4 regions of the Kitasatospora sp. NPDC096077 genome follow, and region 1 is predicted to be linked to each of the others. Evidence: riboswitches for the same ligand, from Rfam matches in the RefSeq annotation. Region 1 holds a riboswitch; each other region holds the start of a gene.
What was found. A riboswitch is a leader RNA that binds a small molecule or an ion and turns the genes downstream of it on or off. The one in region 1 is predicted to bind cobalamin.
Positions count from the first base shown of each region.

Region 2: linked by a shared signal. The riboswitch ahead of ABTZ03_RS07515 (ribonucleoside-diphosphate reductase subunit alpha) and the one ahead of ABTZ03_RS41265 (prenyltransferase/squalene oxidase repeat-containing protein) in region 1 are both predicted to bind cobalamin.
Region 3: linked by a shared signal. The riboswitch ahead of ABTZ03_RS05750 (cobalamin biosynthesis protein) and the one ahead of ABTZ03_RS41265 (prenyltransferase/squalene oxidase repeat-containing protein) in region 1 are both predicted to bind cobalamin.
Region 4: linked by a shared signal. The riboswitch ahead of metE (5-methyltetrahydropteroyltriglutamate--homocysteine S-methyltransferase) and the one ahead of ABTZ03_RS41265 (prenyltransferase/squalene oxidase repeat-containing protein) in region 1 are both predicted to bind cobalamin.

Region 1 is NZ_JBEOSV010000098.1:1,340-8,464, reverse strand. It holds gene ABTZ03_RS41290 (alkaline phosphatase family protein) at 1-423, shown strand, start outside; gene ABTZ03_RS41285 (adenosylcobinamide amidohydrolase) at 511-1,311, shown strand; gene ABTZ03_RS41280 (TMEM175 family protein) at 1,324-1,944, shown strand; gene ABTZ03_RS41275 (YybH family protein) at 1,999-2,382, shown strand; gene ABTZ03_RS41270 (prenyltransferase/squalene oxidase repeat-containing protein) at 2,496-3,914, opposite strand; cobalamin riboswitch at 4,020-4,157, opposite strand; cobalamin riboswitch at 4,205-4,357, shown strand; gene ABTZ03_RS41265 (prenyltransferase/squalene oxidase repeat-containing protein) at 4,490-7,125, shown strand, end outside.
Region 2 is NZ_JBEOSV010000005.1:131,853-138,977, forward strand. It holds gene ABTZ03_RS07505 (serine hydrolase domain-containing protein) at 1-552, opposite strand, end outside; gene ABTZ03_RS07510 (ribonucleotide-diphosphate reductase subunit beta) at 813-1,829, opposite strand; gene ABTZ03_RS07515 (ribonucleoside-diphosphate reductase subunit alpha) at 1,829-4,234, opposite strand; cobalamin riboswitch at 4,425-4,565, opposite strand; gene ABTZ03_RS07520 (hypothetical protein) at 5,004-5,915, shown strand; gene ABTZ03_RS07525 (glycoside hydrolase family 26 protein) at 6,055-7,125, shown strand, end outside.
Region 3 is NZ_JBEOSV010000004.1:76,171-83,295, reverse strand. It holds gene cobO (cob(I)yrinic acid a,c-diamide adenosyltransferase) at 1-124, opposite strand, end outside; gene ABTZ03_RS05760 (putative cobaltochelatase) at 131-2,266, opposite strand; gene ABTZ03_RS05755 (cobyric acid synthase) at 2,263-3,801, opposite strand; gene ABTZ03_RS05750 (cobalamin biosynthesis protein) at 3,798-4,757, opposite strand; cobalamin riboswitch at 4,851-4,978, opposite strand; gene ABTZ03_RS05745 (helix-turn-helix domain-containing protein) at 5,175-5,867, shown strand; gene ABTZ03_RS05740 (alpha/beta hydrolase family protein) at 6,028-7,125, shown strand, end outside.
Region 4 is NZ_JBEOSV010000101.1:16,669-23,793, reverse strand. It holds partial or broken gene metE (5-methyltetrahydropteroyltriglutamate--homocysteine S-methyltransferase) at 1-1,724, opposite strand, end outside; cobalamin riboswitch at 1,884-2,128, opposite strand; gene nicT (Nickel transporter NicT) at 2,347-3,456, shown strand; gene ABTZ03_RS41695 (cupin domain-containing protein) at 3,539-3,940, opposite strand; partial or broken gene ABTZ03_RS41690 (MFS transporter) at 3,940-4,735, opposite strand; gene ABTZ03_RS41685 (TetR/AcrR family transcriptional regulator) at 4,867-5,538, shown strand; gene ABTZ03_RS41680 (carboxymuconolactone decarboxylase family protein) at 5,599-6,108, opposite strand; gene ABTZ03_RS41675 (MFS transporter) at 6,239-7,125, opposite strand, start outside.

The DNA of each region.
Region 1 (7,125 bases):
GACGGCCTGTTCGACCACGTGCCGCCGCCGGTGCCCCCGGCCGGGACGCCGGGCGAGTTCGTCGACGGGCTGCCGATCGGCGGCGGCTTCCGGGTGCCGTGCCTCATCATCTCGCCCTGGACGGTGGGCGGTTGGGTCGCCGGGGAGGCCTTCGACCACACCTCGGTGCTGCGCTTCCTGGAACGGTTCACCGGAGTCCGCTCGGCCACCCTCACCGACTGGCGCCGCCGCACCTTCGGCGACCTGACCTCGGCGTTCCAGTTCGACGCCGGCAGGCGCGAGGCCCCGCCGCTGCCGCCGACCGCCGAGCAGCTCGACCTGGCCGAGTACGAGGTGGCCAACTACCCGGCGCCCACCTTCCCGGGCGGGGGACAGCCGTTCCCCGTCCAGGAGCCCGGCACCCGCCCGCGCCTCCCGCGCTAGCGGTCGGCCCACCCGGCCGGAGGCGGGTGCCCGCCGGTCGGCCCGGGCCGGGGGCGCGGTAGCGTGCCCGGTCGAGGGAGGTCGGTCGTGGACGGATGGCAGGACGGACGGCGGGACGGACCGGTCCGGGTGGGCCGGTCCGCGCGGGTCGAGGACGGCGCCTGCCGCCACCTGCTGGTGTGGCGGGCCGGGCCGGGCTGGCGGATGGTCAGCAGCGCGGTGCTCGGCGGCGGGCTGGGCGAACGGTCCTGGGTGCTGAACGCCCAGGTCCGGCCCGGCTACGCGCGGATGGACCCGGCCGAACACCTGGCCGAGCTGGCCGCCGCCGAGGGCCTGACCGGCCCCGGCGTCGGGCTGATGACGGCGGCCGAGGTGGACGACTGCACCTGGGCCGAGGACGAGGGCGTCACCGCCGTGGTCACGGCCGGGATCGGTGTCCCGGTCTGGGCGGCCGACCCCGCCGCCCGGCCGGCCGCCCACCGGCCCGGCACGATCAACATCCTGGCCGTGGTGCCGGCCCCGGTCGCCGACGCCGGGGTGGTGAACCTGCTGGCCACCGCGACCGAGGCCAAGGTGCAGGCGCTGCTGGACGCCGGGTACGACTGCTCCGGCACCCCCTCGGACGCGGTCTGCGTGGCCGTCCGGACCGGCGGCGGCGCGGCCGACCCCTTCGGCGGGCCGCGGTCGGTCTGGGGCGCCCGGCTGGCCCGGGCGGTCCACCGGGCGGTGCTGGCCGGCGCCGAACGGGACCGGGCCCGCCGCGCGCTCGGGGCGCCCGTGCCGCACCCGGCCTCCGTCCCGCCCTGCCGGGTGCCGGACCTGCTGGCCGGGCCCGATGCCGCTCCGCCGGCCCCGGCGTTGCGCGGACGGGTGCCGCAGCCCGGCTGAGATGCTCTGCCGGTGGAGACGACGGACACCGGCCGGATCGAGGCGTTCAGCGACGGGGTCTTCGCGATCGCGATCACCCTGCTGGTGCTGGAGATCAGGATCCCGCAGGCGCACGGGGCGGCGGAGCTGTGGCGGGCACTCGGCGCCCAGTGGCCGTCCTACTTCGCGTTCGTGGTGAGCTTCCTGGTGATCGGTGTGGAGTGGGTGAACCACCACACCCTGTTCCGGCACCTGGCCCGGGTCGACCGCACCCTGATGTTCCTCAACCTGCTGCTGCTGATGCTGGTCTCGGTGCTGCCCTTCCCGACCGCCCTGGTCGCGCAGAACCTGCGGAACGGCTCGGCGGCGAACGTGGCCGCGGCCGTGTACGGCGCGGTGATGGTCGGCCAGGCGGTGCTGTTCAGCCTCTTCTGGAACTACGCGACCCGCACCGGCCACTGCTTCGACGCGCGGGTGGACGTGCCGGCCGCCCGGGCCGCCCGCTGGCGGTTCGAACTGGGCCTGGTGGTCTACCCGCTGACCGTCGCCCTGGCCTTCCTGTCCGCCCCGGCGGCCCTGGCCGTGCACGGGCTGCTCGCCCTCTACTACGGCTTCAACCAGGTGCGGGTGCCGCTGCTCGACCGGGCGGGCTGACCGGATGGTGGAACCACGGGCGGGGAGGGCCGGTTGTCGTTACCGTCCAGGGGCATGGACCACGACTTCGACCGCAACTTCAACCACGAATTCGGCACCCGCTTCGCCCGGGACTGGGCGGACGCCTGGAACGCGCACGACCTGGAGCGCATCCTCGCCCACTTCACCGAGGACGTCGTCTTCGCCTCGCCCCGGATCCTCGAACTGATCGGCGACCCGTCCGGCGAGGTGCGCGGCAAGGAGGCCCTGCGGGTCTACTGGGCGAAGGGCCTGAAGCACCTGCCCGATCTGCACTTCACCGTCGAGGACGTCCGGGTCTCGGTCGACACCCTCGTCATCAACTACCGCAACGAGCGCGGCCGGGCCGTCGCCGAGGTGCTCAGCTTCCGCGAGGGCCTGGTCTGCCGGGGCTTCGGCGCGTACGGCCCCGAGGCCTGAGCCGGTTGACGGGTGCCCGACGGCGGATGACCGACGGCGGGCGGACGGACGGACGGACGGCGGACGGACGGCGGCCCCGGACGTTCCCGGGGCCGCCGTCCGCACGGGGTACGTCAGCTGCCGTAGCGCAGCGAGACGGTGTCGCCGAGGTTGACCACGGCGGTGCGGTCGGCGGTGATCGAGGCGCCGCCGTCGGTCGACAGCAGCCAGCTCGAAGTACCGCTGTTGGCAACGCCGTTGAGCGAGGTGATCGGACCGGCGACGCCGCTGGCCGGGGTGACCGCCGTGACGCAGCCGGCCGGGCTCGCGGTGGCGGCCGCGTCGAGCACGTCGCCGAGGGTCGCGGTGCTGCCGGTGGGGGTGATGGTGACCGCGCAGGGGCGCGGGTTGCCGGTGCCGTCGTCGACGATCAGGGCGATCCGGGCGGCGGTGCCCGGGGTGAAGCCGGAGGTGGCCACGAACTGCGGCTCGCCCGCGGTGACCGGGGTGGGCGGGGTGGCGGTGAAGCCGCCGCCCGCGACCGCGCGCAGGCCGTCGACCGAGGCGTAGGCGCTGGGCGAGGTGTCGGTGGGCTGGTAGCGGAAGCCGCCGCCGGGGTTGAACTGCTGGGAGATCAGGAAGTCCACCGGGGTCTTCTTGAACGGGGCGGGCGAGGTGAAGTCCGTGCCCTGCGGGTCGAAGCCGCAGGCGATCAGGCCGGAGACGGCCCAGCCGTTGGAGTCGGTGTTCACCCCGTACATCGCGTTGAACGCGCCCGAGGTGGCCATCTTGGCCTTGAGGAAGCCCTTCGCGGCGAGCACCGCCGGGTCGGTGTTGGCCACCCCGCCGACGCACAGCGAGGCCATCGACGCGCCGGTCATGTCGACGTCGCTGGGCTGGCCGAGGGCGTTCGGGTCGCCCGCGGCCTTGCTGTAGTTCCAGCCGCCGTCGGTGTGCTGGTTGGCGCGCACCACGGCGGTGGAGGCGTCCAGCAGCGGCTGGGGCACCCGCTGGGCGCCGGCCTGGGTGCGGGCGCCGCCGAGGGCGAGCAGGGCGAAGACGGTGCCGTTGAAGTTGGCGGCGGGGCCGTAGTAGCCGGGCGTGGACGTCTGCCAGTAGGAGACGGCGTCGGCGATCAGGTTGCGGCCGGGGCCGACCCGGGCCGGGTCTATGCCCGCCGCGTAGGAGTTGAGGATGCCGCGCTCGTAGTCGGTGACCACCGGGCTGGCGTTCGGCCAGGTCGGGGCGGCGAGCTGGTTGCGGTAGACCAGGCGGGCGTTCTTGGTGGCGTCGCCGCCGGGGGTGACGTCGGCGGCGGCGGTCCCGGCCGCGGCCAGGGCGCTGAACGCCCACTCGTTGGACAGTCCGCTGCCCGCGTAGCCGCCGTCCGCGCCCTGGAGGCTGCGCAGGTAGGCGACGCCGTTGGTGACGGAGGTGCTGATCTGGGTCGGGCTCGCGGTGGCCTGGGCCGGGACGGCGGTGGCGAGCGCGGTGCCGGCCGCGGCCAGGGCGGCGACGGCGGTGGCGAGGCCGCGGTGGAGGGTGCGGGTCATGGAAGGGCTCCTGGGGGGTTGGAGGGCCCCGACCGTGCCCGGTGCGTCGACGGCGGTGCGTCGCTGCGAGGGGCGGCCGACGCCCGGATCGCGTGGACGGACTTCCGCGGAACAGTGCGGCCGCCGGGCATCCGGGCTCGCGGGGAAGGCAGTGCCGCCCCGCACACCGTTGCGCGTCAGCCCCGGATTTCCACCGGGTTCCCCCGCTCGGCCGAGCCGGGACCTTACCGCATCGAATTCGAACGAGCCGTGACGTAGACGATATGACGAATCGTTGACCTCGCTGGTCCGGCCATGGTCTGATGAAGCGTTTTTCCTCCAGGGGGTCAGGGGAAGCCGGTTCGAATCCGGCGCTGTCCCGCAACCGTGTGCCCGTACCGACGAGTCCAGCCGACCCGTCCCGGCGGGCGAGCCGGAATGCCTGCGCCGTGGAGCACGCACGAGCGTCGTCGAGGACTGCGACGCGGTACGGCCCACCCCTGCCCCGGGGTGCCCTGCTGCGCACCCGTGTCCCCGCCGACGCCGCAGTCGACAGGGGAGTTCGTTCCGTGCCGGTCCACAGACACCGTCCCACCGTGTGGCGGCGAGGAACCGCCGCCTCCGCGGCCGCCGCCGCGCTCGCGCTGACCGCGGGCAGCCTGGCCCTGGTGGCCCTGCCCGGGACCGCCGCCCACGCGGACCCGCTGGAGCAGTGCACGGCGACCTCCGGGGCCGTCGTCGCGGTCGACTTCGGCCCGTTCGGCGGCGGCGTGGTCCGCGGCTGCGACGCCCACCCCACCACCGGGATGAACCTGCTGCACAACGGCGGGTTCAGCACCGCCGGCACGGCGCACGACGGCCCCGCCTTCGTCTGCCGGCTGGGCAACCCGGCCTTCCACGACGGCACCCAGTACCCCACGCCGGACAAGGAGTCCTGCGTCAACACCCCGCAGGCGACCGGGTACTGGTCGTACTGGATCGCCCCGGTCGGCCAGGACCACTGGTCGTACGCCACGCTCGGCGCGATGTCGCAGAAGCCCGCGCCCGGCGAGGTCGAGGCCTGGGTGTACGGCGGGACGGACGTCGGCGGCACCACCGGCTCCCCGACCTTCACCCCGGACTCGGTCCGGGCCAAGGGCGGGTCGTCCACGCCCACGCCGACCCCCACGCCCACCCCCACGCCGACCGCGACCGGTACGCCGAAGCCCCCCAAGGCCGACCTGCCCGCCGCGGCCCGCTGGCTGGTCGCCCGGCTGACCGACGGCGACCACGTGTACGACCCCTCGGCGAAGGCGGTGGACTACGACGCCACCACGGACACCGCCTTCACGCTGGCCGCGGCCGGCGGGCAGGACGACACCCTGCGCAAGATCGTCGCCTACCTGGCCGCCCACACCGACCAGTACGCCTTCCCGGGCGGCCCCAAGGCGGCCCCCGTCCCCCGGGCCGTCGCCCAGCTGGCGCTGCTCGCCGAGATCACCGGCGGGGACCCGCGCGCCTTCGGCGGACACGACCTGATCGCCGCGCTCACCGACCACGTCTGCACCGCCCAGGGCAAGCTCGGCGCCTGCACCGCCGCCGGGGACTTCGAGGGCGTCACCTACCCGGTCAACCAGGCCCTCGCCCTGCTGGCCCTCGCCCGCTCCGGCACCGCCCTGCCGCCGACCGCCGTCGCCCGGCTCACCTCCGCCCAGTGCGCCGACGGCGGCGTCTCCTCCGTGATGATCGCCCCCGGCGACCACTGCGACGGCGACCCGGGCACCACCGCGCTGACCGCGCTCACCCTGCGCCGGGCCGGCACCGCGCCCGACACCGTCAAGCGCGCCGACGCCTGGACCGCCGCCCAGCAGAAGCCCGACGGCGGCCTCTGGCCGTACTCCTGGGCCGGCGCGAGCGACACCTACACCACGGCGCTGGCCGCCCAGGCCCTGAAGGCGGCCGGCCGCACCGACGCCGACGCGGCCGCCACCGGCTGGATCGCCGCCCGGCAGCTGCCCTCCGGCGGCTTCACCACCGACCCGGCCGCCACCGACGCGGACCCCACCGCCACCGGACAGGCGGTGCTCGCCCTGGCCGGCACCGACCTCGCCGCGCTCGACCACGACCTGCACCGGAAGCCCGACCTGGCCAAGGGCTCGGCCTACCTCACGGACCCGACCCGGCTGATCGGCGGCCAGTACTACGAGGGCTTCCCGGGCTTCGCCGACTTCGGGCTGACCATCGACGGTGCCTTCGCCCTCGCCGCCACCGGCAGCGACGACAAGGCACTGGGCCGGATCGCCGACTTCCTCGACCAGCACGGCAAGGACGGCAACGGCCGGACGGTGGACGACTGGACGAACGTCGGCACCGAGTTCGCCGGCGGCGGCTCGATCGGCAAGACGGCGCTGCTCGCCGAGGTGGTCGGTCGCGACCCGCGTGCCTTCGGCGGCCAGGACCTGATCGCCGCGCTCGCCGCCATCATCTGCACCGCGCCCAGCCAGGCCCCCGACACCGCCTGCGCGGCCCAGGGCAACTACCGCTATGCGACCTCGGTGTTCTCCCAGTCGCTCGGCATCATCGCCCAGCTCCGGGCCGGGGACGGCGCCCACGCCACCGAGCCGGTGCGCTACCTGACCGGCCTCCAGCACGCCGACGGCTCCTGGCCGAGCCTGATCCCGGCCAAGGGCGACTCCGACGTGGACAGCACCGCGATGGCCGCGATGGCCCTCGACCTGCTCCCCGACGACCCGGCCGCCAAGCAGGCCGTGGACCGCGCGGTCGGGTGGATCGCGGGCAAGCAGCTCGCCGACGGAGGCTTCCCGGGCGCCTCCGGCGACTCCACAAACTCGACCGCCCTGGCCGTCCAGGCGTTCTCGCTGCGGGCCGGGCAGTACGGTCCGGCGATCTCGCGGGCCCGGGACTTCCTGGCCGGGCAGCAGAACCCGGACGGCGGCTTCAACGTCGCGGCGGCCGGGCAGCGCGGCTCGGACGTCCGGGCCTCGACCCAGGTGCTGGGCGGGACGGTCGGCACGTCCTTCGGGACCCTCAAGCGGCCGGTGGCGGCGGGGACGCCGCAGCCGACCGGGTCGCCGTCCGCGACCGCCTCCCCGACCTCCACCGGGTCTCCGACGTCCACCGCCTCCCCGACCTCCACCGCCTCCCCGACCTCCACCGGGTCTCCGACGTCCACCGGGTCTCCGACCTCGGGCGCGACCTCGACCGGCACCCCGGCGCCGACCGGGACGTCCGG
Region 2 (7,125 bases), on a different contig from region 1:
GGTCTGCTGGATGATCTGGTCGAAGGTGCGGTAGTCGTACCGGTCGGCGATCGTCTCGTCGGCGCTCGCGGGGGGCTTGCCCTCGTCCACGTTCGGCAGTCCGCTGGTGTAGTTGACCAGTTGGCGGACGGTGATCGGGTCGAAGGTGTCGGGCAGCAGGCCCGGCAGGTAGTCCTGGACGGTCCGGTCGAGGTCGATCCGCCCCTCGGCGGCCAGCTGCAGGACGACGGTGGTCTCGAACACCTTGGAGATGCTGCCGGCGTGGAAGTGCGCGTTCTCCGGGATCTTCCGGCCGGTCTGGCTGTCGATGGTGGAGCCCTTCCACACCTGGCCGGGCTCGGCGACCAGGGCGATCGCGCCGGAGGCGCCGTCGGAGGGGCGGGTCTCGATGGCGGCCTGGAGTGCGGCGGGGTCCAGCGGTGGGAAGGCCGTCGCGGTGGGGGAGTCGGCGCCGCTCGCGGCGAAGGCCTGCGCCCCGGTGGCGGTGGTGACGCCGACCAGGGCGGAACAGGCCAGACCGAGGGCGGCGGTGCGGCGGGCGAACGGCTTCATGTGGGGCACCCCGTGGATCACTACGGCTGAGTGGACCTCAGCGACAGAAACGATCCTGCTCGCCGGCGGCCCCGCCCGGCATCGGGGACCGACCCCGATCCGTCCCTGAGCCGCCCCCGACGGTCCGTCAGGAGCCTCCCCCGGGCGGCGCCCCCGCCCGGCGCGAACGCCTGGCGAAGCCGACAACAGCGGTGCCCCGCACCGGCCACGGCCGGTGCGGGGCACCACTGTTCGTGCGTCTTCTTCGGAAGTCGTCTTCTTTAGAAGTCGTCGTCGAAGGCGACCGAGCCCTCGACCGCGACCTGGTACGCCGACACCCGGCGCTCGAAGAAGTTGGTCAGCTCCTGGACGTTCTGGAGCTCCATGAAGCCGAACGGGTTGGTCGACCCGTAGCGGATCGGCATCCCGAGGCGGGCCAGGCGCTGGTCGGCGACGGCCTCCAGGTACTGGCGCATGGAGTCGGTGTTCATGCCGGCCAGACCGTCACCGCACAGGTCCTGGGCGAACTGGAGCTCGGCCTCGACGGCCTCCTCCAGCATCTCGGTGACCTGCTTGGCCATCTCGTCGTCGAAGAGGTCGGGCTCCTCCTCGCGGACGGTGTCCACCACGGACATCGCGAAGTCCATGTGCATGGACTCGTCGCGGAACACCCAGTTGGTGCCGGTGGCGAGACCGTGCAGCAGGCCACGGCTCCGGAACCAGTACACGTACGCGAACGCGCCGTAGAAGAACAGCCCCTCGACGCACGCCGCGAAGCAGATCAGGTTCAGGAGGAACGCGCGGCGGTCCTCCTTGGTCTGCAGCGAGTCGATGTGGTCGACGGCGTTCATGTACTTGAAGCAGAACTGGGCCTTCTGGTGGATGGAGGGGATGTTCTCCACCGCGGCGAAGGCCGCGTTGCGGTCCTCCGGATCCGGAAGGTACGTGTCCAGCAGCGTCAGGTAGAACTGGACGTGCACGGCCTCCTCGAACAGCTGACGGCTCAGGTACAGCCGCGCCTCCGGGGAGTTGATGTGCTTGTAGAGGCTCAGCACGACGTTGTTGGCGACGATCGAGTCACCCGTCGCGAAGAAGGCGACCAGGCGGCCGATCAGGTGGCGCTCGCCCTCGCTGAGCTTCGCCAGGTCGGCGACGTCGGAGTGCAGGTCCACCTCCTCGACGGTCCAGGTGTTCTTGATCGCGTCGCGGTACCGGTCGTAGAACGACGGGTAGCGCATCGGGCGCAGGGTCAGCTCGAAGCCGGGGTCGAGCAGCATCTTGCGGTCGTCGGCAGTCATTACTGGCAGGCCTCGCAGGACTCGGGGTTCTCCAGGGAGCAGGCCAGTGCGGCCTCTTCCTCCGGGGTGAGGGTCGGGGTGTTCACGGGCACCGGCGCGGCGGCGCGGGCGGTGCCGGAGGCGGCCTGGGCGATCCGGGTCGCGGGGCGCGAGCGCAGGTAGTAGGTGGTCTTCAGACCCACCTTCCACGCGTAGGCGTACATCGAGCTGAGCTTGCCGATGGTCGGCGCCGCCATGAACAGGTTCAGCGACTGGCTCTGGTCGAGGTACGGCATGCGGGCCGCGGCCAGGTCGATCAGGGCGCGCTGCGGCAGCTCCCACGCGGTGCGGTACAGCGAGCGCACCTCCTCGGGCAGCCAGCCGAGCTCCTGCACCGAGCCGTTGGCGTCGCGCAGCGAGTCACGGGTCTGCTGGTCCCAGACGCCGAGCTCCTTGAGCTCGCGCACCAGGTACGGGTTGACCTGGAGGAACTCGCCGGAGAGCGTCTCGCGCTTGAACAGGTTGGAGACCTGGGGCTCGATGCACTCGTACACGCCGGCGATGGACGCGATGGTCGCGGTCGGGGCGATCGCGAGCAGCAGCGAGTTGCGCAGGCCGGTCTCGGCGATGCGGGCGCGCAGCGCGGTCCAGCGGTCGGCCCACTGCGGGGCGGCCGTCGGGAAGTGGTCGATGTGCAGCTCGCCGCGGGCGGCGCGGGTCTCGCCGTAGGCCTCGTGGCGGCCCAGCTGCTCGGCCAGGTCGGCGGAGCGCTCGTAGGCGGTGAGCATGATGCGCTCGGCGATGAGGGTGGACAGCTGCTTGGCCTCGGCCGAGTCGAAGTCGAGCCGCAGCTTGAAGAAGACGTCCTGGAGGCCCATCACGCCGAGGCCGACCGGCCGCCAGCGGGAGTTGGAGGTGCCGGCCTCGACCGTCGGGTAGAAGTTGATGTCCACCACGCGGTCGAGGAAGGTGACGGCGGTGCGCACGGTGGCGTCCAGCCGCTCCCAGTCCATGGCGTTGATCAGGTCGGCGGCGGTGGCGCCGGCGGCCACGTGGGCGCCGAGGTTGACCGAGCCGAGGTTGCAGACGGCGGTCTCGGAGTCGTCCGTGACCTCCAGGATCTCGGTGCACAGGTTGGAGGAGTGCACCGTGCGGCCCGGCAGGGCGGTCTGGTTGGCGGCGCGGTTGGAAGCGTCCTTGAAGGTCATCCAGCCGTTGCCGGTCTGCGCGAGGGTGCGCATCATGCGGGCGTAGAGGGTCTGCGCCGGGATGGTGCGGACAGCCTTGCCGGCCAGCTCGGCCTTGACGTAGGCCTCGTCGAACTCGGCGCCCCAGAGGTCGACCAGCTCGGGCACGTCGGCCGGGGAGAACAGCGACCAGTCGGCGTTGGCGTTCACGCGGCGCATGAACTCGTCCGGGATCCAGTGCGCCAGGTTGAGGTTGTGGGTACGGCGGGCCTCTTCGCCGGTGTTGTCGCGGAGCTCCAGGAACTCCTCGATGTCGGCGTGCCAGGTCTCCAGGTAGACGCAGGCCGCGCCCTTGCGGCGGCCGCCCTGGTTGACGGCGGCGACCGAGGAGTCGAGGGTGCGCAGGAACGGCACGATGCCGTTGGACTTGCCGTTGGTGCCGCGGATCAGGCTGCCGCGCGAGCGGATGCGCGAGTAGGACAGGCCGATGCCGCCGGCGTGCTTGGACAGCCGGGCGATCTGCGCGTAGCGGTTGTAGATCGAGTCCAGGTTGTCCAGCGGCGAGTCCAGCAGGTAGCAGCTGGACATCTGCGGGTGCCGGGTGCCGGAGTTGAAGAGCGTCGGCGAGGAGGTCAGGTACTCCAGGCGGCTCATCAGGCCGTACAGCTCGGACACCTCGCGCACGGACTGCTCGGTGTCACCGACCGCCAGGCCGCAGGCGACGCGGAGCAGGAAGTGCTGCGGGGTCTCGATCACCTTGCGGGTGATCGGGTGGCGCAGCAGGTAGCGGGACTGCACGGTGCGCAGGCCGAAGTACTCGAACCGGTCGTCGCCCTTGGCGTCGATCAGGGCGTCCAGGGCGGCGGCGTGCTTGGCGACGAACGCGGCGGTGGTGTCGCCGATCAGGCCCTCGGCGTGGCCGACGGCGATCGAGGCGGCGAAGGTGGTGGAACCCTGGCTGTTCGCCTCGTCGACGATCTCCAGGGCGAGCAGGCGGGCCGCGAGCTTCGAGTACTGGGGGTCCTCGGCGATCATCGACGCGGCGGCGTCCACGGCCAGCCCGCGGAGCTCGGCGAAGTCCGAGCCGGCGTGGCGGCCGCGCAGCGCGGCGGCGGCGACATGGCCGGGGTCGACCTCGGCGAGGTCGACGCTGCGGTCGGTGAGCAGCCGCAGGAGCGCGCCGCCGGGGTCGGCGACCGTCGGGTCGACAAAGGCGGTACCGGTGCCCTGGGCGGGCAGGGTGACTGAGGCAGCGGTGGTCAAGGCGCTCTCTCCTGGCGGCGATCGGCGGCGTGATCGGGGTCACCCGGGCCGATCTGGGCAGGGGAGCACGGCGCGAACGCAAACGACGTCGCGAGAGGTGTCTCCCCGGCCCGCCCGCGAGGCCCGGAGGGGTCGTACTGGTGCTTGTGCGGCCTCTGCGGGAGGGCCGTGCGCACGCTGGTCGGCAGGTACTCGGACTCGCGGCGCGGCTCCTGGAGCCGCCCGCACACCGCTGCGGGGCAGTCCCGGATTCGCACCGGGTTCCCCTGCATCGACAGCAGAAGCGAGCATACATGTAGTGGCATCTCTCCGATGCGACACCACATGTAGTGCGGCGTGGCGTGTTGGAGCGATGACCGGTGGTGTCGGGCGAGGGGCCTTGCGGCGCTTGGCGGGAGGCCTCGCAGAGGCGGCCGGAGGCCCGGGTGAGGCCGTCGGGAAGCCCGGTCGTGTGTACGGGACGCCCCGGTCCGCGCCGACGGCGTCCCGGTTCCGGCACGGAATGGTCACCGGGCGGATCGGCGGTCGGGCGCATGCCCTACGATCTGGGCGCATGAGCGACGGAACTGGCGTACCTGGGCACGGGCCGCAGGGAACGTCTCCCGCCGGGCCGGGGGGCGCACGGAATCAGCAGCCGGTGGTACCGGGACCGGTGCCGCCGCCGAGCGGGGGCTTCGGCCCGCCGCCGCCCTCGTACGGGCCGGTGGCGCCGTCCGCGCAGCCGCTTCCCCAGCCCGTTCCTCCGGTGCCGCAGCCGCAGGCCCAGCCGCCGCAGCCGCAGCCGCAGTGGCAGCAGCAGCCCCAGCCTCCGCAGCCCGTTCCGACGCAGCGCGCCGAACCCGACTGGGCGGCGCTGGCGGACCGCAACGAGGCCGAGGGCAAGCGCAAGCGCAGGCTCAAGGTGATCGGCATCGTCGCCGCGGTCGTCGTGGTGGGCGGCCTGGCCGCGGGCGGCGCGGTGCTGCTCCAGGGCAAGAAGGACGACGGTGGGAAGGCGGTCGCGGGCCAGACCTCGACCGCCTCCGGCCGGCCCACGGCCACGCCGTCGAGCCCGTCCGGCAGCCCGGGGGGACAGTCCGGCCAGACGGACGACCCGTCGAAGCCGATCTGGGAGGCCGCGACCGACCCGGCGCCGCAGGACGCGGGCGCGCTGTTCTCCGCGCAGCAGCTGACGATCAACGGCGCGACCTGGAACCGGACCATGGTCGCACTGGACCAGCCGTGCTGGGACGGCAATTCGACGACCGGCGGGCTCGGCAAGGTGCTCGGCGACCAGGGGTGCCAGAAGGTGCTCCGGGCGACGTACGTCTCCGGCGACAGCGCGGTGACCGTCGGCGTGGCCGTCTTCGACCACAAGATCCAGGCCGAGACCGCGATGAAGAACTACGCCGGCCAGCTCAAGGGTCTGCCGGCCGCCGGCGCCCCGGCCTTCTGTGCCAACCCCGGCTGCACCAACACCCACAACAGCCTCGGCCGGTACGCCTACTTCACGGTCGAGGGCTCGGCGAAGGGCGGCAACAACCCCGACGCCACGGCGACCGCGGCGGCCTCCGGATTCTCCGAGTACGTGAAGGGCCAACTGCTGCAGCGTGCCAAGGCCGCGGGCTCCGCCGCGCCGGGAGCGCAGGGCACGCCGCCCCCGGCTCCGGCGGGCTGACCTCCCCCGACACCCCGGTCCCGGCGGATTCGTTCGCGGGGGCCGGGGGAGTGTGACAGGCTCTCGGGCAGTCATTCGTACGCGTGTTCCGGTTGGGTCCGTGGGGGTCGGTACCGGCGAGCAACCGGAGGAGTGGTCCGTGGCGCTGCCCAGTGCCCTGCGCGGCAAGCCCGCCGTCCTGGCCGTGGCCGGGGCGGTCGTCGCGACCGGCGCGTTCGTGCTGCTGGGCCGCGACGGGCGGACCGACCGGAGCGACGTCGAACAGCCCTCCCGGGCACCGGTGTCGGTGGGCGCGCCCGGACGCACCCTGCCGCCGGACGTGGGCCGGGACCTGTTGGCCCGGGATCCGCAGGCCTCGCCGAACGCCCGCGCCGTCGACCAGTTCCTGACCGACCTGGAGAGCCAGGCCCGTACCGGGAAGAGCGGTGGGACGGTGATCGGCCAGCACGTCGAGGCGCACAACGAGCGCAACAACCCCGAGTACGGCGACTATCGCGGTACCAAGCAGGTCGGCTACTACTACCGGAAGGCCGCCGACATCACCGGCAAGCTGCCGGGCTTCGTCGAGACCGACCTCGGCCCCGGCTACGGCCAGAGCGCCTGGGGCGTCGGCAACCCGCGCTCCTACTCGGCCGGCCGCTGGCCCACCTGCCGACCCGGCTGGCAGTACACCGACGACGCCGTCGACCTGCTGGCCGCCGTCTGGTCCGGCCACCCACGCGCCGACGACGGCACCTACGGCACCTCCGGCGTCCAGCACAACTGCGACGGCAGCAGCACCGAACTGCCGGACAACGGCGGTGCCCCGGCCGGGATCGTCGGGATGTCCTTTCACCAGCCCTACCCCGGATCGGACGTCAAGTCCTTCGACCGGGTGCTCTGTTCGAACTCCCCCACGGCCAAGGACCCCGGCTGGTTCGGCCGGGTCGTGGACAGCCAGCACGACACCCCCGAGTACCGGGCGCTGGTGTCCGACCTCTCGTACCTGGCGGATCACCTGGAGTACCTGGCGGCGCACGACGTGCCGGTGCTGCTGCGCCCGTATCACGAGATGAACGTGCAGGACTGTGCCAGCAGGTTCTGGTGGGCGGGCCAGAAGCCGGCCGAGTACCAGGCGCTGTGGCGGATCACCTACCACTACCTGGTGGACACCAGGGGGCTGCACAACCTGCTGTTCGTCTGGACGCCGGTGTCCTGGGACGGCGCCCCG
Region 3 (7,125 bases), on a different contig from region 1:
TCCCGAAGGCGGCCGTGGACTTGCCCTTCCCGGGGCCGGTGTGCACGGCGGTGATCGGCTGGGTACGGCGCTGGCGGGTGGTCAGGCCGTCGTCGGGAACGCTCTCGGGAACACCCTTGGGCATGTCGGCTCAGGCCGCCTTTCGCATCGAAGTCGCAGAAGTCGCAGAAGTCGCGGGATTCGCGGCACGGTTGGCGCGGACCAGCGAGGCGACGCCCTCCGCGCGCAGTTCGTCCAGGCTGACGGCGCTGCCGCCGAGCAGCCCGGCGAGGGTGCGGGCCAGGCCCAGTCGGACCGGTCCGGACTCGCAGTCCAGCACCACGCTCGCGGTGCCCTGGGCGGCGAACAGCGCGGCCGCGCGCTGCGAGCGGGCGAGTGCGTCGCGCCCGCCGGTGGCCCGGCCGTCGGTCACCACGACCAGCAGCGGACGCCGGTTCGGGTCGCGCAGCCGCTCCACCCGCAGCACCTCGTGGGCGCGCAGCAGGCCGGCCGCCAGCGGGGTGCGCCCGCCGGTGGGCAGCGTCTCCAGTCGGGCGGCGCCGACCTCGACCGAGGAGGTGGGCGGCAGCGCCAGTTCGGCGTCCGCGCCCCGGAAGGTGATCATGCCGATCTTGTCCCGGCGCTGGTAGGCGTCCATCAGCAGCGACAGCACCGCACCCTTGACGGCGGTCATCCGCTGCCGGGCGGCCATCGAGCCGGAGGCGTCCACCACGAACAGCACCAGGTTGGACTCCCGTCCCTGGCGCACCTGTTCGCGGAAGTCGTCCTTGTGCAGCACCAGTGCCCGGCCGGCCCGCCCGCGCGCCACCTGGTGCGGCGCGGCGGCCTGGAGGGTCGCGGTCAGGTGCAGTCGGCTGAGCATGCCCTGCGGCCGGCGGGCCCGGATGGTGTGCCCGCCGGTGGTCTCGGCGGGGGAGCGGCGGCCCTGGGCACCGTGGCCGGTGCCCTGCACGCTGAACAGCCTGGTCCGGTACGGGTCGCCGGCCGCCACCGGCGCCGACTCCCGTGCGGGGGAGGGGTGTTGGGCCGGTACGGGCTGCTGCGCGGGCGCCTCGGGCGCCGCGGTGGAGTCCGCCGCGGGGTCCGTCGTGCTGTTCTCGGGGGCCGACGGCTCGGGTGCGCCGCCGCCGTCCGGGCCGCCGCCGGGGCCGCCGTCGCCGCCGCCGTCCGGACCGCCGTCGCCCGGGCCGTCATCGCCCGGACCGTCGCCCTCGGGCTCCGGCTCCGGGTCGTCCGGCTGCGGGTCGTCCGGCTGGGCGTGCTCCTCCAGCGTCCGGTCCAACTGCTCCTCGTCCAGCCCCGGGGCGTCGAAGGGGTTGCGTCGCCGCCGGTGCGGCAGGGCCAGCTGGGCGGCCTTGCGGACGTCCTCCTCCAGCACCTCGGTGCGCCCCGCCCAGGCGGCCAGCGCGACCGCGGTGCGGGCCATCACGATGTCCGCGCGCAGCCCGTCCACCTCGAACGCCGCGCAGACGGCGGTGATCTGACGCAGCGCCACCTCGGTGAGCTCGACCTTCGGCAGCAACTCCCGTGCGGCGGTGATGTGTCCGGCGAGCGCCCGCTCGTCCTCGGCGAACCGCGCGGCGAACGAGGCCGGGTCCGCGTCGTACGCGAGCCGGCGCCGGACCACCTCGGCGCGCTCGGCCGGGTCCCGGGTGGCGGCGATCTCGACGGTCAGCCCGAAGCGGTCGAGCAGCTGCGGCCGCAGCTCGCCCTCCTCCGGGTTCATCGTGCCGACCAGCAGGAACCGCGCCGCGTGCCGCACCGACACGCCCTCGCGCTCGACGTACGAGCGGCCCATCGCGGCGGCGTCCAGCAGCAGGTCCACCACGTGGTCCTGGAGCAGGTTGACCTCGTCGATGTAGAGCACGCCGCGGTGCGCCTTGGCCAGCAGCCCCGGCTCGTACGCCTTGACGCCCTCGGCCAGCGCGCGCTCCAGGTCGAGCGAGCCGACGATCCGGTCCTCGGCCACGCCGACCGGCAACTCGACCAGCTGGGAAGGCCGTTCCGAGCCCGCCGGGGCGTGGTGCGGGCCGTCCGGGCACTGCGGGTCCGGCGCGGCCGGGTCGCAGGCGAACCGGCAGCCGTCCACGGCGGCGATGGCGGGCAGCAGCCCGGCCAGCGCGCGCACCATGGTCGACTTGGCGGTGCCCTTCTCGCCGCGCACCAGCACGCCGCCCACGGCCGGCGAGACCGCGTTCAGCAGCAGCCCGAGCCGCAGGTCGGCCATGCCGACGATCGCGGTGAACGGATAGCGGACGTCACTCATGCGTCACTCCCAGGTGCCCCGGGCGGGAGGAACGGCAGCGTTCCGGCCGCCGGCACCCCGCCTTCGATCAGCTTCCACAGCGCGTCGGTGTCCGCGTGCTCCTCGATCAGGTCGCCCAGCCGGTCCAGCCGGGCCTCGCGCGCCGCGGCGAACGAGGTGTCCGGCGCCGGGACGAACGCCCGGCCGGCCGATTCGGCGACCTCGCGCAGGAGTTCACGGCGGAAGCCGTCGTTCTCCAGCGCGCCGTGCCAGGTGGTGCCCAGGACCGGGCCGACCCGGCAGCCCTCCAGGTCCTGCCCGCGGTCATCGGAGAAGAACGCCTCGCCGCCCTCCACGGAGACGACCCCGTGGTGGATCTCGTAGCCCTCGACCCGTTGCCCGTAGGCCATGCCGACCGGCCGCGCCAGCTCCTTCTCGGCGCTGAAGCGGACGTGTGTCGGCAGCAGCCCGAGCCCGTCGACCGTTCCGGCCCCGGACTCCACCTCGTCCTCGATCGAGCGCGCCAGCATCTGGTAGCCGCCGCACACCCCGAGGATCGGCAGCCCGGCCGCCGCCCGCGCCTTCAGCGTCGGCTCCAGGCCGCGCTCGCGCAGCCAGGCCAGGTCGGCCACGGTGGCCCGGGTGCCGGGCAGCACCACCAGGTCGGCGTCGGCCAGCTCCTCCGGCCGGGTCACCCAGCGCACCAGCACGCCCGGCTCCTGCGCCAGCGCGTCCAGGTCGGTGAAGTTGGACAGCCGGGGGAAGCGCACCACGGCCACCCGCAGCACGTCCGCCCCGAGCGGGCCGGGCCCGTCCGCCCGGTCCGCCACGGTGGACAGGTCCAGCGAGTCCTCGGCGTCCAGCCACAGCCCCGGCAGCATCGGCAGGGTGCCCAGCACCGGCCGGCCGGTCAGCTCGCGCAGCATCTCCAGCCCGGGCGCCAACAGCCGGGCGTCGCCGCGGAACTTGTTGACGAACCAGCCCGCCACGTGCCGCTGGTCCTCCGCCGACAGCAGTGCGAGCGTGCCGTACATCGCCGCGAACACCCCGCCGCGGTCGATGTCCCCGACCACCACCACCGGCAGCGCGGCGGCCGTGGCCAGGCCCATGTTGGCGATGTCCCGGTCGCGCAGGTTGATCTCGGCGGGCGACCCGGCGCCCTCGCAGACCACCACGTCGTAGCGGGCCCGCAGGTCCGCCAGGCACTCCAGGGCGCGCTCCAGGAGGACGGGCTTGCGCTCCCGGTAGTCCAGCGCGCCCACCTCGGCGACCGCCCGGCCGAGCAGCACCACCTGGCTGCGGCCGTTCGCGCCGGGCTTCAGCAGCACCGGGTTCATCGCCGCCTCCGGCTCCACCCGGGCGGCCTGCGCCTGCATCGCCTGGGCCCGGCCGATCTCGGCACCGTCGGCGGTGACGAAGGAGTTCAGCGACATGTTCTGCGCCTTGAACGGCGCGACCCGCACCCCCTGCCGGACCAGCCAACGGCAGATCCCGGCCGTCACCACGCTCTTGCCCGCGTCCGAGGTCGTCCCCGCGACCAGCAGCGCGTTGCTCATGCCGTGCCCCTCCTCCACAGACGGATCGCCAGATGCCCCGCGACGGACGTACCCAGCGCCAGCACGCCCACCCGCCGGGACAGCGCGCAGGCCCGTTCGATGTCGTCCACCGTCACGGGCCGCAGCTCCGCCCCCAGCACCGGCCGGTGCTCCACTCGCTCGCCGTACTGAAGAGTCCCGCCCAACCGCACGCCCACCGCGCCCGCGAACGCCGACTCGGCCTGGCCCGCGTTCGGGCTCGGGTGCGCGGAGCCGTCCCGGCGCCAGACCCGCCAGGCGGTCCGCGGTTCGGGCGCGGCGGCCACCGTCAGCAGCGCGGTCAGCCGGGCGCCCGGCCAGCCCGCGACGTCGTCCAGCCGGGCGGACGCCCAGCCGAACCGGGCGTAGCGGGGCGAGCGGTGGCCGACCATGGCGTCCAGGGTGTTCACCGCGCGGAAGGCCAGCAGCCCCGGCGTGCCCGCCAGGGCGCCCCAGGTCAGCGCGTTCACCACGGCGTCGGCGGTGTTCTCGGCCACCGACTCGACCACCGCGCGGGCGATCTGCGGCCCGTCCAGCGCGCTCGGATCCCGCCCGCACAGGTGCGGCAGCCGCTCCCGGGCCGCCGTCAGATCGCCCGCGGCGAGCGACCGGCCGATGGTGCGCGCCTCCCGGGTCAGCGAGGTGCCGCCGAGCACCGTCCAGGTCGCCGCGGCGGCCAGCGCGGCCCGGCCCAGGGGGCGCCGGCCGACCGTACGGTCCAGGGCCAGCGCCCCGGCCGCGACCGTGCCCACGCACAGCGCGGTGTACGCCGCCCCGGCGGCGCGGTCGTCGCGCCACAGACGCCGCTCCAGGCGGTTCGCGGCGCTGCCGAACAGGGCGACCGGGTGGCCGCGGCGCGGGTCGGCGAACCGGGCGTCGGCGGCGTAGCCCGCGACGGCCCCCAGCGCGAAGGCGGCGGCGCGGGTCAGCGGGCGCACGGCGGCGCGTGGTCGGGGTCCGGCGGGGCAGCGCGCATCGCGTGGGTGTCCTCACTCAGGGTCCGCGCCCTGGATCGACGTACCGGGGGCGAGAGTCTCCTGGCTTCCGGGTCGGACGCACCCCCGGGCCTTCCAGCGGCTCCTGACGGACCACCGTGGCACTTCCGGGCGTGCTCCCCGGTGACAGTGGCGGGACCGCGCCGGACTCGCACCGGCTTCCTCTCCATGCCTCCGTTTGGCCCCAGGATCCCATCACGGGCCCGATCCGGGAGTCAACCGAGGTCACGGAGGGGTTGGTCACAGGAACGGCCCGCTCCGGGCCTGTGCGATCGCCCAGCGCGGCGGCGGCCCGACCGGCCCGGCTTCGTGCGTTCGGCGGCTGGGGGCGTCGCGCCGGCCGCGCCTACGGTTCGGGCCATGCGCCGCAGAAAGCCACCCGCCGTCGCCCCCGCCCCGGTGCCGTTCGCGCCCGGCGCCGCCCGCGCCCACCGGGCCGGCCTCGGGCTGACCCCCGAGCAGGTCGCCGAGGGCATGGCCGCGCACGGGGTGCGGCTGCTCCCCGGTCACGTCCTCGCCTGGGAGCTCGGCGGGTCGCGGCCCGGCGAGGCCGAGCTGATCGCGCTGGCCCGCGCCCTCTGGTGCCCCGTCGCCGAGCTGATGGACGGTCGGCCGACGAGCCTGCGCGACCACCGGCTGGCCCGCGAGCTCACCCAGGAGACCGTCGCCGAGCGGGTCGGCATGGCGCCGGCCGACTACCGGCGGGCCGAACTGACCGGCCACTGGGACGGCGACCCGGACCAGACCCTCGCCCTCGCCCAGGCCCTGGGCCTGCGGCTCACCGAGCTGGTCGAGGCCACCGGCCGCGGCGAGGCCCTCGACCGCCTCCTGCGGCAGTGCGTGACCGGCCGCTGGCAGTCCCAGCTGCGCCCGATCGCCCGCCTCGTCCCCGTCCCCGAAGCCGATCTGGCGGCCGTGCTCCCGGTCCTCCACCAGGAGCACCACGCCCCCACCTACTGGGGCGCCACGGCCAGTCCCCGCACCGCCACCCCACCCCTCACCCCCCGGTTCTGGCACCTCCTCAGCACCCGGGACCCCGCCGTCCCCGTCTGACCCGGCCCGCCGCCTCCCGTCCCCTCCCGCACCCGCCGTCCCCTCCCTTCCCCTCCCGTCCCCGTCCCCCGGACGGGCCAGCCCGGTGGCCGGGGGTGCGGTGCGCCGGTGGACTGGTGCTCGAAAACCGTCCGGTGCGTGAAACAGAGCGGGGATCGAGATGCGTTGGGGAACCGCAGCCGTCGTGGCGGCCGCCGCCGCGGGGGCGGCCGTGTTGGTGATCGGCCGCCGGGCCTCCGAGCGAATGGTCCGGCCGGGGGCGGGGCCGGGGGCCGGGGGATCGGAGTCCGGGCCGGTACTGGTGCAGAGCCTGGCGGCCGGCCGGGTCACCTTCAACCGGCGCCCCGAGAGCCTGCGGCCGGGCCGCTGGGCCGTGGAGTGGGAGGACGGCGGGCACGCGGTCGTCGAGGAGATCCTGCACCGCGACGAGCAGGGCGTCACCCGTCGGCTGGTCCGGGCGGACCGGGGCACCCTCGTCCCCGGCACCGAGGTCCGCTTCACGCCGCGGGTGCACCTGGGCGATCCGACCCGGGCGCTCGGCCTGTCCTTCACCGACACCGCCGCCGAGGGTGAGCTGGGCCCGCTCCCCGCCTGGCGGGTCGACGGCACGCGCGGCACCTGGGTGATCCTGGTGCACGGGCCCGAGGCGGACCGCCAGCAGACCCTCCCGGTCCTGCCGGTGCTGCACCGCCTGGGCCTGCCGGTGCTGTCCGTCACCTACCGCGGCGACGAGGGCGCCCCCGCCTCGCCGGACGGCCTCAGCCACTTCGGCGAGACGGAGTGGCGGGACGTCGAGTCGGCGGTGCGGCTGGCGCTCGACAGCGGGGCGGGCCGGGTGATCCTCTACGGCTGGTCGGTGGGCGCGACCATGGTCCTGCAGGCGGCGGCCCGGTCGGCCTGGGCCCAGGCGGTCCGCGGCATCGTGCTCGACTCGGTGGTCCTGGACCTCCCCGCCTCGGCCCGCCGGGACGCCGCCCGGGCGGGTTACACCGGGGTCGCCGCGGAGCTCGGCGCGCTGGCCGCGCAGGGCCGCACCGGGGTCGACCTCGCGGACTTCTCCCGCCTGGCGGAGGGTACCGACCTGCGGGTCCCGACCCTGGTGCTGCACAGCCCGGACGACCAGCTGGCCCCCTTCGGCACCGTGCAGCGCCTGGCGGCGGCCCGCCACGACGTGGTGAGCCTCCAGCGCTTCCCGGGGGCCGAGCACGCGGCCCTGTGGAACTCGGCGCCGGACCACTACGGCGAACTCCTGCGGCGC
Region 4 (7,125 bases), on a different contig from region 1:
GCGAGCATGGTGACCGGGCCGGTGAGCATGCCCTTGACCGGGCGCTCGGTGAGGTCCTGGGCGTAGCGGAACCAGTCGACCGTCATCGGGTGCGGGCGGGAGATGTCCCCGGCCAGCACCGGCGGGCGCACATAGCGGGTGCCGTAGGACTGGACCCAGCCGTGCCGGGTGGCCAGGTAGCCGGTGAGCTGCTCGGCGAAGTACTGGACCATGTCGTTGCGCTCGGGCTCGCCGTGCACCAGGACGTCCAGGCCGGCCTTCTCCTGGAAGGCGATCACCTCGCGGACCTCGGCCTCCATCCGCTCCCGGTAGGCCGCACCGTCGATCCGGCCGGCCGTCAGGTCGGCGCGGGCCACCCGCAGCTCGGTGGTCTGCGGGAAGGAGCCGATGGTGGTGGTCGGCAGCAGCGGCAGGGCGAGCCGGGCGCGCTGGGCCTCGGCCCGCTGCGGGTAGGCCTGGGCGCGGCGGGCGTCGGCCTCGGTGACGGCGGCGGTGCGGGCGCGCACGGCCGGGTCGTGGGTGATCGGCGAGTTGGCGCGGGAGGCCAGGTCGGCGCGGTTGGCGGCGAGTTCGGCGGTGATCGCGCCGGTGCCCTCGCGCAGGCCGCGGGCCAGCAGCGCGACCTCGGCGGCCTTCTGCTTGGCGAAGGCGAGCCAGCGGGCGATCTGCGGGTCGATGTCGCGCTCGGCGGCGGCGTCGATCGGCACGTGCAGCAGGGAGCAGGACGGGGCGACGTCGACCCGGTCGGCGAGGCCGAGCAGGGTGGCCAGGGTGGCCAGCGACTTCTCCAGGTCGTTGATCCAGATGTTGCGCCCGTCGACGACGCCCGCGACCAGGCGCTTGCCGGGCAGGCCGCCGGCCGCGGCGAGGTCGTCCAGGTTGCCTGCGGCCGGGCCGGTGAAGTCCAGGGCCAGACCCTCGACGGGGGCCTTGGCGAGCACCGGCAGGGCGTCGCCGAGGCGGTCGAAGTAGCTCGCCACCAGCAGCTTGGGCCGGTCGGTGAGGGCGCCGAGCTCACGGTAGGCGCGGGCGGCGGCGTTGAGTTCGGCCGGGGTGCGGTCCTGCACCAGGGCGGGCTCGTCCAGCTGCACCCACTCGGCGCCGGCGGCCTTGAGCTCGGCCAGCAGCTGGGCGTAGACCGGCAGCAGCCGGTCCAGCAGGGTGATCGGCTGGAAGTCCTCGGCCACCCCGGGGGCGGGCTTGGCGAGCAGCAGGTAGGTGATCGGGCCGACCAGCACCGGCCGGGCGGTGTGCCCGAGCGCGAGCGCCTCGCGCAGTTCGCCGACCGGCTTGGCCGGGTTCGCCGCGAAGGCGGTGTCCGGGCCCAACTCCGGTACCAGGTAGTGGTAGTTGGTGTCGAACCACTTGGTCATCTCCAGCGGCGCGACGTCCTGGTTGCCGCGCGCCATCGCGAAGTAGCCGTCCAGCGGGTCGGCGTCGACCGCCTCCCGGTGCCGGGCCGGGACGGCGCCGACGGCCACCGAGGCGTCCAGCACGTGGTCGTAGAACGAGAAGTCACCGGTCGGCACCTCGCCGACGCCTGCCTCGGCAAGCGCGGCCCAGTTCTCCCGGCGCAGTTCGGCGGCGGTGGCCTGGAGCGCCTCGGCGGTGACCGCGCCCTTCCAGTACCCCTCGATCGCCTTCTTCAGTTCCCGGTTACGGCCCTGTCGGGGGTAGCCGTAAGCGGTCGCCACGGTCGCCGCGGCTGCGGACTTCGCTGTCAAGGGACTCTCCTTCGCGAGCCTGATTCCTCATGGTGCCCGGAGACGGCACGAAGGCGCGAAGGGGTGACGAACCGGACGGACCGCCCGTACGGGTACGGCTCCGCCTGGTATGTACGCCGACCCGCCCTCGAGGTCACCGGAAGGCCGCGCGCGAACACGGTCGCGCACGGACAGCGGGCAGGTCTTCGGACTCGCGGGCACGACCGTCCTCCGTGGAGACGGAGGTCGGACACCTACTGGCCGTCGCTTCCCAGACCCGTCCCGGGTCCAGTGCGTATGACGGCGGTCGTTCCCGCTCACCGCTGCGGGGCAGTCCCGGAATGGCCGATCGAACGGCTTCACCGGGTTCCCTCTTACGACGCCCCGCCTGGCGGACGGGGCGAACCAGCTGTACCGGCCACCCTAGAGGCAATCCCGCTGGGCCGGGCCAGAGAATCACTCAATCGTCCGCATGGTGAGACGACGTCACCCCGGCGGCGCTTCGTCCCCGAAGTCCCGGTTTTGCGTTATTGCAACCTTTTCGCAGCTGCGAACGCTTGTCGATGGAACGAGCGAGCCCCTACGGTGTTCCCCGCGTTCCCCGGGGGGCGCCCCCATCGAGGAGCTGGAAAGGCCTGCACGCATGACCCTCACCGAAGAACCGCCGTCATCCGCCCTGCCGCTGCCGCCCCGCTGGCAGCGCGGGGACACCGTCCGCACCGCCGCCCTGCTCGGCGTGATCATCGCGATGCACGTCGTCGCCTTCGGCATGCTGTTCGTGCTGATCGCCCCGAACCACTACACCATCGGCACCCAGACCTTCGGCGTCGGACTCGGCATCACCGCCTACACCCTCGGCATGCGGCACGCCTTCGACGCCGACCACATCGCCGCGATCGACAACACCACCCGCAAGTTGATGGCCGACGGCCAGCGGCCGGTGTCGGTCGGCTTCTGGTTCGCACTCGGCCACTCCACCATCGTGATGGCGATGGCCGCCCTGGTGGCCGGCGGCGCCCAGATCGTCGGCACCCTGGTGGACGACCAGTCCACCACCCACCAGTGGCTGGGCGTCATCGGCACCAGCGTCTCCGGCACCTTCCTCTACCTGATCGCCGCGCTCAACCTGTTCGCGCTCGCCGGGATCTACCGGGTCTACAAGGCCATGCGGGCCGGCCAGTTCGACGAGAAGCAGCTGGAGAAGCACCTCGACGAGCGCGGCTTCATGAACCGCATCCTCGGCCGGCTCACCAAGTCGATCCGCCGCCCCGGCCAGATGTACCCGGTCGGCGTGCTGTTCGGCCTCGGCTTCGACACCGCCACCGAGGTCGCCCTGATGGCCATGGCCGGCTCCGGCGCCGCCTCCGGCCTGCCCTGGTACGCGATCATCTGCCTGCCGCTGCTGTTCGCCTGCGGCATGAGCCTGTTCGACACCCTCGACGGCACCTTCATGAACTTCGCCTACCACTGGGCGTTCTCCAACCCGGTCCGCAAGGTCTACTACAACCTCACCATCACCGGGCTCTCCATCGCGGTCGCCTTCGTCATCGGCACCATCGAGCTGGTCAGCGTGCTGCACGAGAAGCTCGACCTCACCGACCCGGTCACCGGCTGGATCTCCGAGATCAGCCTGGACAACGTCGGCTACCTGCTGGTCGGCATGTTCGTGGTGGTCTGGGCCTGCGCCCTCGCCTACTGGCGCTTCAGCAACGTCGAGCAGCGCTGGGCCGCCCGGGTCGACGCCGACGGCTGACCCACGACGCGCACACGATGCGTACGGGCCCGGCGGACGTGCTGTCCGCCGGGCCCTCCGTTTCTCCCGCGGGTCTTCCCGGTCAGCGCCGTTCCAGCTTCGTCCCGCCGCGCAGGGTGATCGACATCAGGTCGCTGGGGGCGTCCAGCTCCAGCCGGTGCCAGCGGCCACGCGGGACGACGACGGCGCTGCCGGCCGGCAGCCGTACCGTCTCCTCCTCGGCGCCGTCCTCGACCGGGCGGAAGTACACCCGGACGCCGCCGGCCAGGCAGCAGACCGCCTCGTCCGCCGCCGGGTGCATCTCCCAGTGGTCGCCGTGGACGTCGGCGTCGGTCTCCACGTGGAAGGTGGCGACCTGCCAGGTGTCGGCGTCCCCGCCGCTCATCCGGCGTTCGGCGGCCCGGACGTCACCGTCGGGGCGGATCTGCAGCGCCGAGGCGAACAGGTCGACGGCGGTGATGGGGGTGATGGGGGTGGTGGTCATCAACGGGTTCCTTCCAGGAGGGGTTGCGCGGGAACGGTGGGACGGAGGGCCGGCGGTTCCGGCCGGCGGCGCGGCAGCACGGTGATCGCGACCACCGCCGCCAGGGCGAACAGCACCCCGCCGGCGGCCAGGCCGAGGGCGTACCCGTCGTCGAGGGCCGCCGGGTCGGTGGCCGACCCGGTGCGGTGGGCGGCGAGGGTGGCGAGCACCGCCAGGCCGACGCAGCCGCCGAGTTGGCGCGAGCTGCTGAGCAGTCCGGAGGCCGCACCGGCCTCGCGGGGGGCCACGCCGGTGGTCGCGGCGGCCGCGACCGGGGCCAGCACCAGTCCGGTGCCGAAGCTGGTGACCAGGGACGGGCCGAGGACGTCGGTGAGGAAGGTGCCGTCCGGGCCGATCAGGGCGAACCAGCCCAGGCCGACGGCCGCCAGGACGGCGCCGGGCACCAGGGCCGTCCGCGGCGAGCGCCGCGCGGTGACCCGGGTCGCCAGCACCGTCCCCGCGACCAGGCCGGCGGTGAACGGCAGGAAGGCGGCACCGGTGGCGGCGGCGCCCAGGCCGAGCACCTGCTGGAGGTGGAGCGAGACGAAGTAGAAGGCCGCGAACTGCCCGGCGGCGGCCAGGAACACCAGCAGGTTGGCCCCCGCGACCCAGCGGCTGCGCAGCAGGCCGAGCCGCAACAGCGGTGCGGGGGAACGGGGTTCGGCGAGCACGAAGCATGACCCAGCGCCAACTCGCGTACTCCGTCAGCACTCCGCCGGCCAGTACGCCCAGCGCTCCCCCGGCGGCGTTGGCCGCGCCGGGGCGCCCTCGTGAGTTTTTGTACATGTAAGGAAACTACTCCCGAAGGCTCCCCGCTGTCGAGGCGCGGGAGACCGACGCGAGACCGACGCGAGATCGGCGGGAGATCGACGGGGGATGATGGGGGCATGCAGCAGCCCTCCCCCACCCCCCGCAAGGCCACCGGCCGACCGCCCCGCATCTCCCGGGAGGAGGTCGTCGAAACGGCCCGGCGGATCGTGGCCGAGGAGGGCGTCGGGAAACTGACCATGCGCCGTCTGGCCGGCGAGATCGGCAGCACGCCGATGGCGCTCTACCACCACGTGCGCAACAAGGAGGAGCTGCTCGTCCTGCTGCTGGACGACTACGCCGCCCGCGCGCTGCGGCCGGTGGAGCTGCCGGCCGACCCGCGCGAACGGGTCCTCGCGGCGGCCACCGCGATCCACGACGCGCTCGCCGCCTGCCCCTGGATCGTCGAAGTACTGGCCGCCGACGACCTGTTCTCCACCCACGCCCTGTGGTACGTCGAGCGGATCGTCGACGGACTGGTCGACTGCGGCCTGAGCCCGGAACGCGCCGCGCAGGGCTACCGCGCGATCTGGTACTACACCACCGGGGAGATCGTGGTCCGCGCCACCGCGGCCGAACGCCGTGCCGGGGACGACCGCCCGACCTACCGGGAGCAGGTGTTCGCCGCCCTCGACCCGGCGGAGTACCCCCGGCTGGCACAGGTCGCGGGCCGCTGGGAGCCGGTGACCGCCCAGGACGCCTACGGGGACGGGCTCCGCGCCCTGGTGACGGGCCTCCTCGCCGCAGGCTGAAACGCGGAACCGGCCCGCCGAACGAGGTGCTCGGCGGGCCGGTTCGAGGAGCGACGGGGCTCAGGCCCAGGGGTCGGTGAACGCCTTCCCGGGGACGGGCTTGGCGATCAGCGCGATCGCGACGAAGAAGTTGACCTGGCCGATCGCCAGCATCAGCGTGGCCAGCGCCTTCTCGTCGTAGTGCGCGGCGACCTCGGCGTACAGCTCGTCCGACACCCGCTCGCCGTACGGGTTGGGCTGGAGCACGGCCTCGACCAGGGCGAGGGCCGCCCGCTCGGCCGCGGTCAGGTACGGCGAGTCCTGCCAGGTGGCCACCGAGGTGATCCGCTCCTCCGACTCACCGGCCTTGCGCAGGAATCCGGTGTGCAGGACGGTCAGGTAGGTGCTGCCGACGATCTGTCCGGCCCGCAGCTGGACCAGGCTGACGGTACCGCGCGGGATCGAACGGTTGCCGACGGCCCGGAACAACGCGGCCGAGACGTCGGCGAGTTCGGGGACGAGCTCCGCCGGGTCGGTGGCCATCCGGGGGCGCGACGGGATCTCGGCGGTGATCGAACGGGTGGTGGTCATCGTGCTGTCCTCTCGGGTGATCGGTGCTTTCCCTGACCCGACGGACCCCGGCGCCCGAGTGTGACGTCACGACGGAAAATACTTTCTCGCGCCGCCCGCGCCGCCCGCGCCGCCCGCGACGGGCACCCGGTCATGCCCGGTCGTGCCCGGCCCGCAGGCTCAACACCGCGCCGACCAGCAGCAGTCCGACCAGGGCGAGCAGCGGGACGTCCCAGGAGCCGGTGCCGCTGTGCAGCAGGGCGACCAGCGCGGGGCCGAGCGCGGAGATCAGGTAGCCGACGCCCTGGGCCATGGTGGACAGCGCGGCGACGTGGTCCTGGTCGGCGCCCCGGCGGGTGAACAGCACCCCGGCCAGCGCCTGTCCACCGCCCATGCCGATGCCGAGGATCCCGGCCCAGACCGGCGCCCCGGCGGCGGGCGCGAGCAGCACCCCGATCAGGCCGAGCGCGCAGACCACCACCACGCCCAGGATGTGCGGGCGCTGGTCGCGGCGGGCGGCGGCCAGGGTGGGGGCGAGGAAGCCGCCGACGGCGACGCCGAGGATCAGCACGGCCTGGTCGGTGCCGGCGGTGGTCCGGCTCAGACCGGCGTCGACCAGGATGGTGGGGAACCAGGCCAGCGTGGCGTAGAAGACCAGGGTCTGGATGCCGAAGTAGGCGGTCAGACTCCAGGCCAGCGCCGTCCGGGCGACCGGGCGGCGGGCCGCCGGGGCGGTGGCGGCCGGGGCCGGGGCCGGCCGCGCGACCCGCAGCTGCGGGGCCGTGCCCGCCGCCGCGAGCACCGCCGGGACCACGGCCAGCGCGATCGCGGCCTCCCGGGACCAGGCACTCGCCACCGGCGCGACCAGTGCGGCGACCAGCGCCGAGCCGCCCCCCATCGACAGCGCGTAGACGCCCATCATGGTGCCGATCCGCCGGGGGGCGAACCGCTTCCGGACGAACACCGGGATCAGCACGTTGACCACCGCCACCGAGGCGGCGACCAGTGCCGTGCCCGCGTACAGCCCGGGCATCCCCG